DNA from 3 places in the Pseudobacillus sp. 179-B 2D1 NHS genome. Region 3 is predicted to be linked to each of the others. Evidence: riboswitches for the same ligand, from Rfam matches in the RefSeq annotation. Region 3 holds a riboswitch; each other region holds the start of a gene.
What was found. Region 3 has a riboswitch for thiamine pyrophosphate ahead of ACH0BF_RS02810 (acetylornithine deacetylase). Riboswitches for the same ligand answer to the same signal wherever they lie in the genome.
Positions count from the first base shown of each region.

Region 1: linked by a shared signal. The riboswitch ahead of ACH0BF_RS13410 (thiazole synthase) and the one ahead of ACH0BF_RS02810 (acetylornithine deacetylase) in region 3 are both predicted to bind thiamine pyrophosphate.
Region 2: linked by a shared signal. The riboswitch ahead of thiT (energy-coupled thiamine transporter ThiT) and the one ahead of ACH0BF_RS02810 (acetylornithine deacetylase) in region 3 are both predicted to bind thiamine pyrophosphate.

Region 1 covers NZ_JBIQDP010000012.1:77,040-80,285, reverse strand. The annotation lists gene ACH0BF_RS13420 (glycosyltransferase family 2 protein) at 1-749, shown strand, start outside; gene mscL (large conductance mechanosensitive channel protein MscL) at 790-1,203, shown strand; TPP riboswitch at 1,209-1,309, shown strand; gene ACH0BF_RS13410 (thiazole synthase) at 1,386-2,150, shown strand; gene thiH (2-iminoacetate synthase ThiH) at 2,166-3,246, shown strand, end outside.
Region 2 covers NZ_JBIQDP010000001.1:311,465-314,710, forward strand. The annotation lists gene ACH0BF_RS01650 (DUF3243 domain-containing protein) at 38-379, opposite strand; gene ACH0BF_RS01655 (L,D-transpeptidase family protein) at 458-952, opposite strand; TPP riboswitch at 1,332-1,433, shown strand; gene thiT (energy-coupled thiamine transporter ThiT) at 1,504-2,070, shown strand; gene ACH0BF_RS01665 (DUF1801 domain-containing protein) at 2,497-2,940, shown strand; gene ACH0BF_RS01670 (dynamin family protein) at 2,990-3,246, shown strand, end outside.
Region 3 covers NZ_JBIQDP010000002.1:93,499-96,744, reverse strand. The annotation lists gene thiW (energy coupling factor transporter S component ThiW) at 1-381, shown strand, start outside; gene ACH0BF_RS02815 (YuzC family spore coat inner layer protein) at 378-785, opposite strand; TPP riboswitch at 1,096-1,200, shown strand; gene ACH0BF_RS02810 (acetylornithine deacetylase) at 1,328-2,608, shown strand; gene tenA (thiaminase II) at 2,711-3,246, shown strand, end outside.

The DNA.
Region 1 (3,246 bases), on a different contig from region 3:
TCATTATGCAAGTGATCGAATATTTACGGGCCTTCTTAATAGGCCGTATTGGATTGAGCCGTCATAATCTGCTGCTGATTATATCAGGCGCATTTGGCGTTTTTGAGAAGGAGTCAGTCATTCGGATTGGCGGCTATCGCACAAACACCGTTGGAGAAGACATGGACCTTGTGGTGCGCCTGCACCGGATGATTAAAGAAGAAGGGCTCAATAAAAAGATACTGTATGTTCCGGACCCCGTCTGCTGGACAGAAGCTCCAGAGTCTGCGCTTTATTTGCGTAGACAGCGCCAGCGGTGGCATCGTGGGCTCTGCGAAGTAATTTGGAACCATAAAGATATGCTGTTCAATCCTAAATATGGACTTGTAGGCGTGCTATCCATGGCTTATTTCTTTTTGATTGAGCTGATGGGTGTATTCGTTGAATTAGCCGGCTATATTCTTATCCTATTCGGGGTCCTATTTTCATTTATTAATGCCGAGGTCACTATATTGATGGCTTCTCTATCTTTTTTATACGGTTCTATTTTATCTATGAGCGGTGTGCTTCTGGAAGAATGGAGCTTGAGGAAATATCCGAAACCAGCCAATATTGTGAAGCTATTTTTCTATGCGCTCTCTGAAACCTTCTGGTATCGTCCTTTGACGATCAAGTGGCGGGTAGAAGGTTTTTTACAATTTTTAGCTGGCAAGAAAGATTGGGGCGAGATGAAACGGATTGGTGTAGGAGCCAAGGTTGAGTCAAAATGAGTTGGTCGTTGAAAGGATAGCTGAAAGGAGTTTAACCAAGTTGTTGCAAGAATTTAAGAAATTTGCCATGCGCGGCAATGTCATTGATCTGGCGATCGGTGTTATTATCGGAGCTGCTTTTGGTAAAATCGTTTCTTCTCTCGTGCAGGACATTATTATGCCGATCATTGGACTGCTTATAGGGGGCATTAATTTTTCAAAGTTAATGTTTCGCTTCGGAGGAGCTGAGGTGAAATATGGTCTCTTCATACAATCCATTGTTCATTTTTTAATTATCTCATTTGCTCTTTTTCTCTTTGTACGGGTATTTAATAAGTTATACCGTCAGGAAAAGGAGGAGGAGACGCCTTCACTTTCAAAAGAGGAAGAGCTCCTTACAGAAATTAGAGATTTATTAAAATCGCAAAAAACGCTTAACAATTTAGAAGATTCAGAGTATAATAGAGAAAATTAAATAGAAAATTTAGCTAGGGGTGCCTTTAAGGCTGAGAGGATGCATGCATCTAACCCTTGAACCTGATTTGGTTAGTACCAACGGAGGGAAGCTGTCTTTATTTATGTATGTTTATTTGGTGTACATAAAGAAAAGCCTGCCGTTGTGGCAGGCTTTTTTTATTGCAAAAAGGAGGAATATAAATGGATGAATTGATGATTGGTCAAGCGAGGTTAACGAATCGGCTTTTTACCGGCACAGGAAAGTTTGCAGATCACTCGGTCATGAGACAGGCTTTTGCTGAATCAGAATCAGAAGTAGTTACCGTGGCGGTGAGAAGGGTAGATTTAGAAGCGGAGCATGAAAATATTTTAGAAGATATTCCGCCGAATATGATTATCATGCCCAATACCTCGGGAGCTAGAAATGCCGAGGAAGCAGTTAGAATTGCAAGACTGGCCAGAGCCGCTGGGATGGGCAACTGGATTAAAATTGAGGTCATTTCCGATCAGAAGTATTTGTTGCCTGATAATGAAGAAACCATTCGAGCTACAGAAATCCTTGCTAACGAAGGATTTATTGTTCTTCCTTATATGAATCCGGATTTAATGGCAGCAAAAAAGCTAGCAGATGCTGGGGCGGCAGCCATTATGCCGCTCGGTTCACCGATAGGGTCAAACCGGGGCATCCGGATGAAGGAAATGATTCGGATTCTAATAGAAGAAAAAACACTGCCTATTATTGTTGATGCAGGGATCGGCAAACCGTCTGAGGCAGCTGAAGCCATGGAGATGGGGGCTGACGCGGTGCTAGTCAATACGGCAATTGCCACAGCTGATGACCCGGTAAGCATGGCTAAAGCGTTCAATTTAGCTGTTAAGGCTGGAAGACAGGCTTATCTGGCGGGGCTGGGAGCAGTGTCGCAAAAAGCAGCCGCTTCCTCCCCGTTAACTGGATTTTTACGTTAAAAAGGAGGGATTTTTTTGAGTTTTTATGAGGTGTACCGTTCAATCAAAGATCAACCATATGAAGAGTGGTTAGCTAGCATGACGACAACCGATGTAGATAGAGCTTTAAATAAAGACGATTTGAATGAACAAGACCTATTGGCGCTTCTTTCCCCTGCAGGCAGCGAACGTTTAGAAGAAATGGCTCAAAAAGCCCAGCGATTAACAGTTCGGAATTTTGGTAAAGTAATCTCCTTGTATGCCCCGCTTTACTTAACAGACTATTGTGTGAATAAATGTGCTTACTGCAGCTTTAGCTTTGATAATGATTTTCCAAGACGAAAGTTAACGTCATTAGAAATTGACCAGGAAGCAAAGGCGTTAAAGGATATGGGGATTCAGCACGTTATTTTGCTGACAGGAGAATCACGTATTCATTCATCGGTAGCTTATCTGGCGGAAGGCGCAAAAATTTTGAGAAAGCATGCCTCTTCAATCGCCATCGAGGTACAGCCGCTTGATACGGAAGAATATCATCAGCTTTTTCAGGCTGGGGTAGATGGGCTCACGGTTTACCAGGAGGTATACAATGAGGAAGTGTATAAAGAGATTCATATAAAAGGACCAAAAAGAAATTACCGTTACCGTCTTGATGCACCAGAGAGAGGCTGTCAGGCCGGGATGAGATCAGTCAATATCGGCGCCCTGCTTGGAATGGATAATTGGCAGAAGGAAGTATTTTTCACCGCTCTGCATGCAAGGTATTTGCAGAAAAAATATATAGAAACAGAAATTGCCGTTTCTTTTCCTCGCATTCGTCCGAACCTGGGTGGATTCGAGCCGCGGGTTAATGTAGAGGATAAAGACCTTGTCCAGGCTATGCTTGCCTTTCGTCTATTTATGCCGCGAGCAGGTATTACACTCTCTACACGTGAAGAGGCGGAACTCAGAGATCATCTCATTAAGCTCGGGGTAACAAAAATGTCTGCTGCCTCCTCTACTGTTGTAGGCGGATATGCTAACAAAAAAGAAAACAATAGCCAATTTGAGATTTCTGATAATCGTTCGGTAGATGAAGTGAAAAAGAGACTAAAACAGCTGGGCTATCAGCCTGTTT
Region 2 (3,246 bases), on a different contig from region 3:
CGTAAATAGTGCTTCGTTTGCACTAAAGAGAACCACTCTATTCTTGATCCACAAATTTAACAAGCATATGAGCTAGGTGGTGACGCTCATCCTGTGTCCCGACATTCCAAAGCTCTTGAAGAAGCTTCTCTTCTCTGTTTTTCGGCTCGGCATGATCAGCCAGATAGTCGGCAATTTTTTCTGTAGCAATCGCCAGTTGCTCTTCATTTAAACCGATCTTTTCAGCGAGTTCTATTCTTTTTTTCAAATAAGATTTAAAGGAATTGAAATTCTCAAGAATGCTGTCCATTCTTTCGGGGCTTATCCGTTCAAGTGTATCATCCACCATATCCGGCTGCAGTTCCCCGTCTTTATGAATCGCGTGATTTTCTTCTGTCATCAGTCATTCCTCCTTTACTGTTTCGTTATGCCCCCCTTTGCTTGTTTTCAAACATGCAACAGATGAATTTTCAGCGATTTAAGGTCTAATGCGAACTGGAGTACCGATTGGAATGGTTCTAGCCAGTTCTTCTACATCACGGTTATACATGCGAATGCAGCCTTTAGAGACAAACTTGCCGATAGAAGAAGGATTATTCGTTCCATGAATGCCATAAGATTTCTTCGATAAACTCATCCACATCGTTCCGAATGGGCCGCCTGGGTTTGGTGCTTTATTAATAATAACAAAATCTCCAGTTGGCGTTTCAGTCAGCATTTTACCAACCCCCACCGGATAGACTTTTTGTACTTTCCCCTGACGAAATAAGGTTAGCCTGCGCTGTGACAATGAAACGCTAATTGAATAAGGAAGAGAAGAAGGATCAGGAAGTCCCGGGATACGCAGCTGCTGGCCGGGATAGATAGAATGAATATTGATCCCCGGATTGGCTGCAATCAATTGAGAAACAGGAATGCGGTAATCCGCTGCAATAGACGTCAATGTTTCACCGCTCTTAACAATATGATTCATCGGCTCACCTGATTTTATATATTTTTAAAACAAGTATTTATGAAAAGATGCTTCGCCTGATATTCACTTACGTATATGAAATAAGAGAGTAAGATATACGCTTTAAATAAAAAGAGTCAGGCACATCCAAAAGAGGGAAGAGAATATGAATAGGCCCTTATAAGATTGTATCGTTTAGTCGAAAGAATCCTTTCATGTGGAACAGACAGTAACACAACTAAGCCGAGAGGCAGAGTCCAGTTTTTATGAAATCGCTGAGATGATGGATAATTTCCTATGAAAGTCACTCTAAAAATCTAGCCATCTTTTACTACTGTAAAGCACCGGAGATGATTCCCCGTATTTCATTTTCCTTATAGTTATGCTATAGTAAGAGCAATAAGTCCACTAGGGGTGTCGTTAGACTGAGAGAGGAACCATCCTCAACTCTAAGAACCTGATCTGGTTAGTACCAGCGTAGGGAAAGTGTGACAGATACAGGAAATATTCGCATAAGCGGAAGAATCCGTTGTATCCGTACACCCCTTTGGATAAGAAAAGGGGGATTTTTTATGGAAAGAAACAAACTGGTTACGATGATCGAAATTGCTGTCATGGCAGGATTATCGCTTATATTAAGCTATGTCGAGTTTGGCGCTCTTTGGGCATTCGGGGGTTCTATCTCCCTCGTCATGGTGCCAATATTCGTCATGGCCTTTCGCCGCGGCTGGCAGGCTGGTTTTATTACAGGTCTATTGGTTGGGCTGATCAGCTTAATGACAGGTGGATACGTTGTGCATCCAGTGCAGCTCGTGTTGGATTATCCTCTTGCTTATGCTGTACTCGGACTCGGAGGCCTTGCTGTTTTCCATAAACCAGTTACAACGGGCCGTATTTTTGCCGGTCTATTGTTAGGTACTGTGTTTCGTTTTATCTGCCACTTCGTTTCCGGCGTCGTCTGGTTCGGCAGTTCGGCACCGGAAGGAACACCGGTCGCCGTTTATTCTTTCTTGTACAACCTTTCTTATTTGCTTCCGGAAATGTTAATTACGTCAGCTGTACTACTATTTTTGAAAAAGACAGCGCCGCGCTTTTACAAACAGTCCATTCCTGTTGAAAATAGTTCGGCCAGTTACTAATAAACACATAAAACAGGAGCTGATCCATTAAATTCAGCTCCTGTTTTTTTGTGCAGAGAGAAGATTTGCCGAAACCCGCTTTTTATTCTTATATTTGTAGAAGAGCTGCGAGTCTGTTCAGAAAATTTTTTTATTAAGGGCTGCTAAAATGCCAAGCCGGTCACGTTGCCATTTACAACGGGGCGTAGAGAACGTTTGATTCTTTCCTGCTTTCTCATATAGACTGTTAACTTGAGAATTTGCGCTTAATAAAGGAGTAATAAAGATTGATAGAGAAATCTTTATCGTAGCGCACTGGAAATTGGAGACGATATTTCTGATTACGTTAGTTGATTAATTTACAGCTGGTGTAGCTAAGCGACCTGCACTTCCGCAGTTATACTCGCTTTGACTGTATAAAAGTTAAAAATATAGGAGTGACTCTATATGTATGAGTTAAAAACAAAGGAAACGGATAACAATGTGATTGAGTTTATTGAAGCTATTGAAAGCCCCAAAAAACGGGAAGATGCGTATAAATTACTAGATATTTTTACCGAAACGACGGGTTTTGAAGCAAAAATGTGGGGGCCGAGCATTATTGGATTCGGTTCGTATCATTATAAATATAAATCCGGCCATGAAGGAGACGCACCGTTAGTTGGCTTTTCACCTCGAAAAGCTAAAATAAGTTTGTATTTTGCACCGGGTGACACAAAGCGTGAGGAACTGTTAAAAAGCTTCGGAAAACATACTACTGGGAAAGCATGCGTCTATATTAATAAATTAGCCGATATTAATGTTGATGTTTTAAAAGTATTAATCAAACAATCCGTAGCATTTTTAAAAGAAACCTATCCAGAAATAGGCAAAGAAGCCGAGATTACATAGGGGGAGTGCGTAAATAAAATACCGCTGAAAGCAGAAAGGAGGATGCTGCATGTTAACCGAGAAATTAAAAAACTGGCTCGCTAACCAGAAACCAACCCGCGCCTTGCTTCTGCCAAAACTAGAGCAGCTTCATGCTTTATTTTTAAAGTACGGTGACCAGCAAAGTGCCTATATATGTGCCGAACTGATCGAAAAACTGGAAAACATGGAGTATATCATCGCCTTTTATGGCCACTTTTCAGCCGGAAAGTCTTCCATGATCAATGAATTAATGGGAGAAAGCTTGCTGCCATCCAGTCCGATTCC
Region 3 (3,246 bases):
GTAAATGTCATTGCCGGTGTGCTGCTTGGCCCGGGGCCGGCGGTAATGATCGCCTTTGTTACTGGTTTATTAAGAAATTTAATGGGAACCGGTTCACTTCTAGCATTTCCGGGAGGCATGATTGGTGCATTTCTCGCCGGCTATATTTATCAAAAAACAAGCCGAACATGGGCCGCTTCTATCGGAGAAGTGACTGGGTCAGGAATCATTGCTCCTTTATTTGCCGTTCCCTATGCAAAGATATTGATGGGAACAGCGGCTGGTGCTTTTTTCTTCTTGCCAGCTTTTCTCGTCAGCAGCTTGTCAGGATCAATTATCGGTCTCTTGCTCGTAAGGCGACTAGTTAAATTGAACGCATGGAAATATCGGTTAGAGCCTTAACGCCACCGAAGGGCAATAGCCAACTTGCAGCATTCTAAGTTTGCTGCAGTGGTTCTGAGCTCAATTCGGAAGGAATCAGGGTTAAATGAAATATTTGTTTTTCTTGATATACCAGCTGATCGCACCAGCCGTTCCACTTCTTGCCGATTGGCAGCCTGGGCAGCAGTCATTAATCGAAGAGCAAAGTCGCTGCTATCTGTTAATTTATTTAACAGCAAATTTGTTTCATTCAGCAGCTGCTTGATTGATTGAGCGGATTGTTTAAATAAAGCAGGATTCACTTCAGGATAAGGCCTTAAGGACGGAGGATGACATGAGGCCACTGGTTGAAGGGCTCGATGGTGAGGATAAGTGCCTGCAAACGGGGCCATGTAAAGATTTTGAAACGGATAAGAATAATACAACCCGGTGTCACTCCTTCCTAAAAAGTAAGACTTCTCAGCCATTAACAAATGCTTGCTTTCTTCGTTATCTGTTTTACTGTAGAACTCATGACCCGATGGCCACTTCGTTCCGTATGAGGTGACGGTCCTTGCAAGATGATTTTTTCCAATTAGCCTGATGTGTACAGAGGAGTCTTTATCTTTAGCCTCTTCTATTAATATACGGCTATTGGGAAAAATAAATGATCAATACTATCTATTTAAATAGCATAAATTTTATTGAAAATTACTGGTGATTACGATCAAGCTAACAGCAGAATCTAATTGAATAGTTGGTCCTTGGGGGTGCTTGCAAAAGCTGAGAGAGGTAAATGGCCTCAACCCTTATTACCTGAACTGGATAATGCCAGCGGAGGGAAGAGGTCGTATCCTGATATTGAACTGCAGTCTTTCTAATCCTGCAGCAAGATAAAAAATTATACAGCCGCTTCCCTTGATGAGGAGCGGTTTTTTTACGTGTAGGTAATAATATTAGTCTACATGTCAATAGAGAGGGGATGGCTATGGAAAAAAAGCTAGATATACTCCTGGAACAAGTGGAGCGCCGTCAGGAAGAGATCGTTCATTTATTGAAGAAGCTGATCTCTTTCGAAACGCCTGCTCCTCCGGCACGAAATACTGCAGAAGCCCAGTCGTTTATAGCTGATTTTTTAAAAGGCTTAGATTTTTCGGTAGATAGATGGGACGTGCACCCAAATGACCCGAATGTTGTTGGAAGATGGCCAGGGACAGATGCTGAGAAGTACCAAAGTTTAATTATTAATGGACATATAGACGTGGCAGAAATACATGAAGATGAGGGGTGGAAAGCCGATCCATTTCAGGCTGTTGTCAAGGAGGGATCAGTGATTGGACGCGGGGCCGCTGACATGAAAGGAGGGCTTGCTGGTGCTTTATTCGCTTTACAGCTGCTCCATGATGCAGGAATGACGCTTCCGGGGGACGTGCTTTTTCAATCGGTTATCGGTGAAGAGGTAGGTGAAGCTGGTACGCTGGAGTGCTGCAAACGGGGCTATAAAGCGGACTTTGCGGTAGTTGTTGATACGAGTGATCTACATATACAAGGGCAGGGAGGCGTGATTACAGGCTGGATTACTTTAAAAAGCAACCAAACGTATCACGATGCGACTCGAAGAAATATGGTACATGCCGGCGGAAAGTTGTTTGGAGCCAGTGCTATAGAAAAAATGATGAAAATCATTGAAGGGCTGCAGGAATTGGAGCGCCACTGGGCGGTAACTAAAAGCTATCCAGGATTTTTGCCGGGGACAAATACAATTAATCCCGCTGTTATTGAAGGCGGGAGACACGCCGCTTTTATTGCCGACGAATGCCGGCTTTGGATTACTGTTCACTATTATCCCAATGAAACCTATGAACAGGTAGCTAAGGAGGTGGAAGATCATATTCGTCATGTAGCAAACGGAGATGTATGGATGAGGCATAACCCTCCTTCATTTAAGTGGGGTGGCACATCAATGATTGAAGAAAGGGGAGAAGTGTTTCCTTCTTTTGAAGTAGATGGGAGTCACGCTGCTGTACAAATTCTCACCCAGTCTCACTCAGATGTGCTTGGTAAGGCTCCGATGATTGATATTTCCCCAACTGTTACAGATGGGGGATGGCTTGCTGATGCCGGTATTCCTACCGTTATCTATGGACCGGGGGATTTAATGAATGCTCATTCGATCAATGAGCAGCTGTCGATTGAACAGCTTGTCGATTACACGAAAGTGATTTTGTCGTTTATCTACACTTGGTGTCACACACCGAAGCATGGATAGGTAAGATGAATACTCTGGGGTGTGAACAGCTATAGGCACAACAGAAATATGTATAGATGATCTTTAGAGGAGGAATCACATATGAAAGTGAGTAGCACGAATATAAAGTTCAGTGAAAGGCTTCATGAAAAACTTCAGCCGATCTGGAGAAAAAATCATCATCATCCTTTCGTGAGAGGAATTGGGGACGGCACGCTCGACCAGCGGAAGTTCCGTTTTTATATGGTTCAGGATTATTTATATTTAATTGATTATTCTAAGGTATTTGCCCTTGGAGCAGTGAAAGCAACAGATGTAGAAACGATGGGGAAATTCGCTTCATTGCTGAATGAAACACTTAATTTTGAAATGGCACTTCACCGCCAGTATGCAGCCCGTTTTGGCATTTCTGAGGAAGAGCTTGAACAGGCCAAGCCGTCTCCAATTACGCTTGCTTATACGCATTACATGCTTCATGTCAGTCAGAATGGCACGCTTGCCGAGTTGATTGCCGCTCTTCTTCCATGTGCGTGGAGCTATTGGGAGATCGGCAAAGAGCTAAATGAAATTCCAGGAGCCAGCGAGCATGAGTTATATGGTGACTGGATCAAAATGTATTCATCTAAAGAGTTTGGTGAACTCGCCACATGGTGTATTGA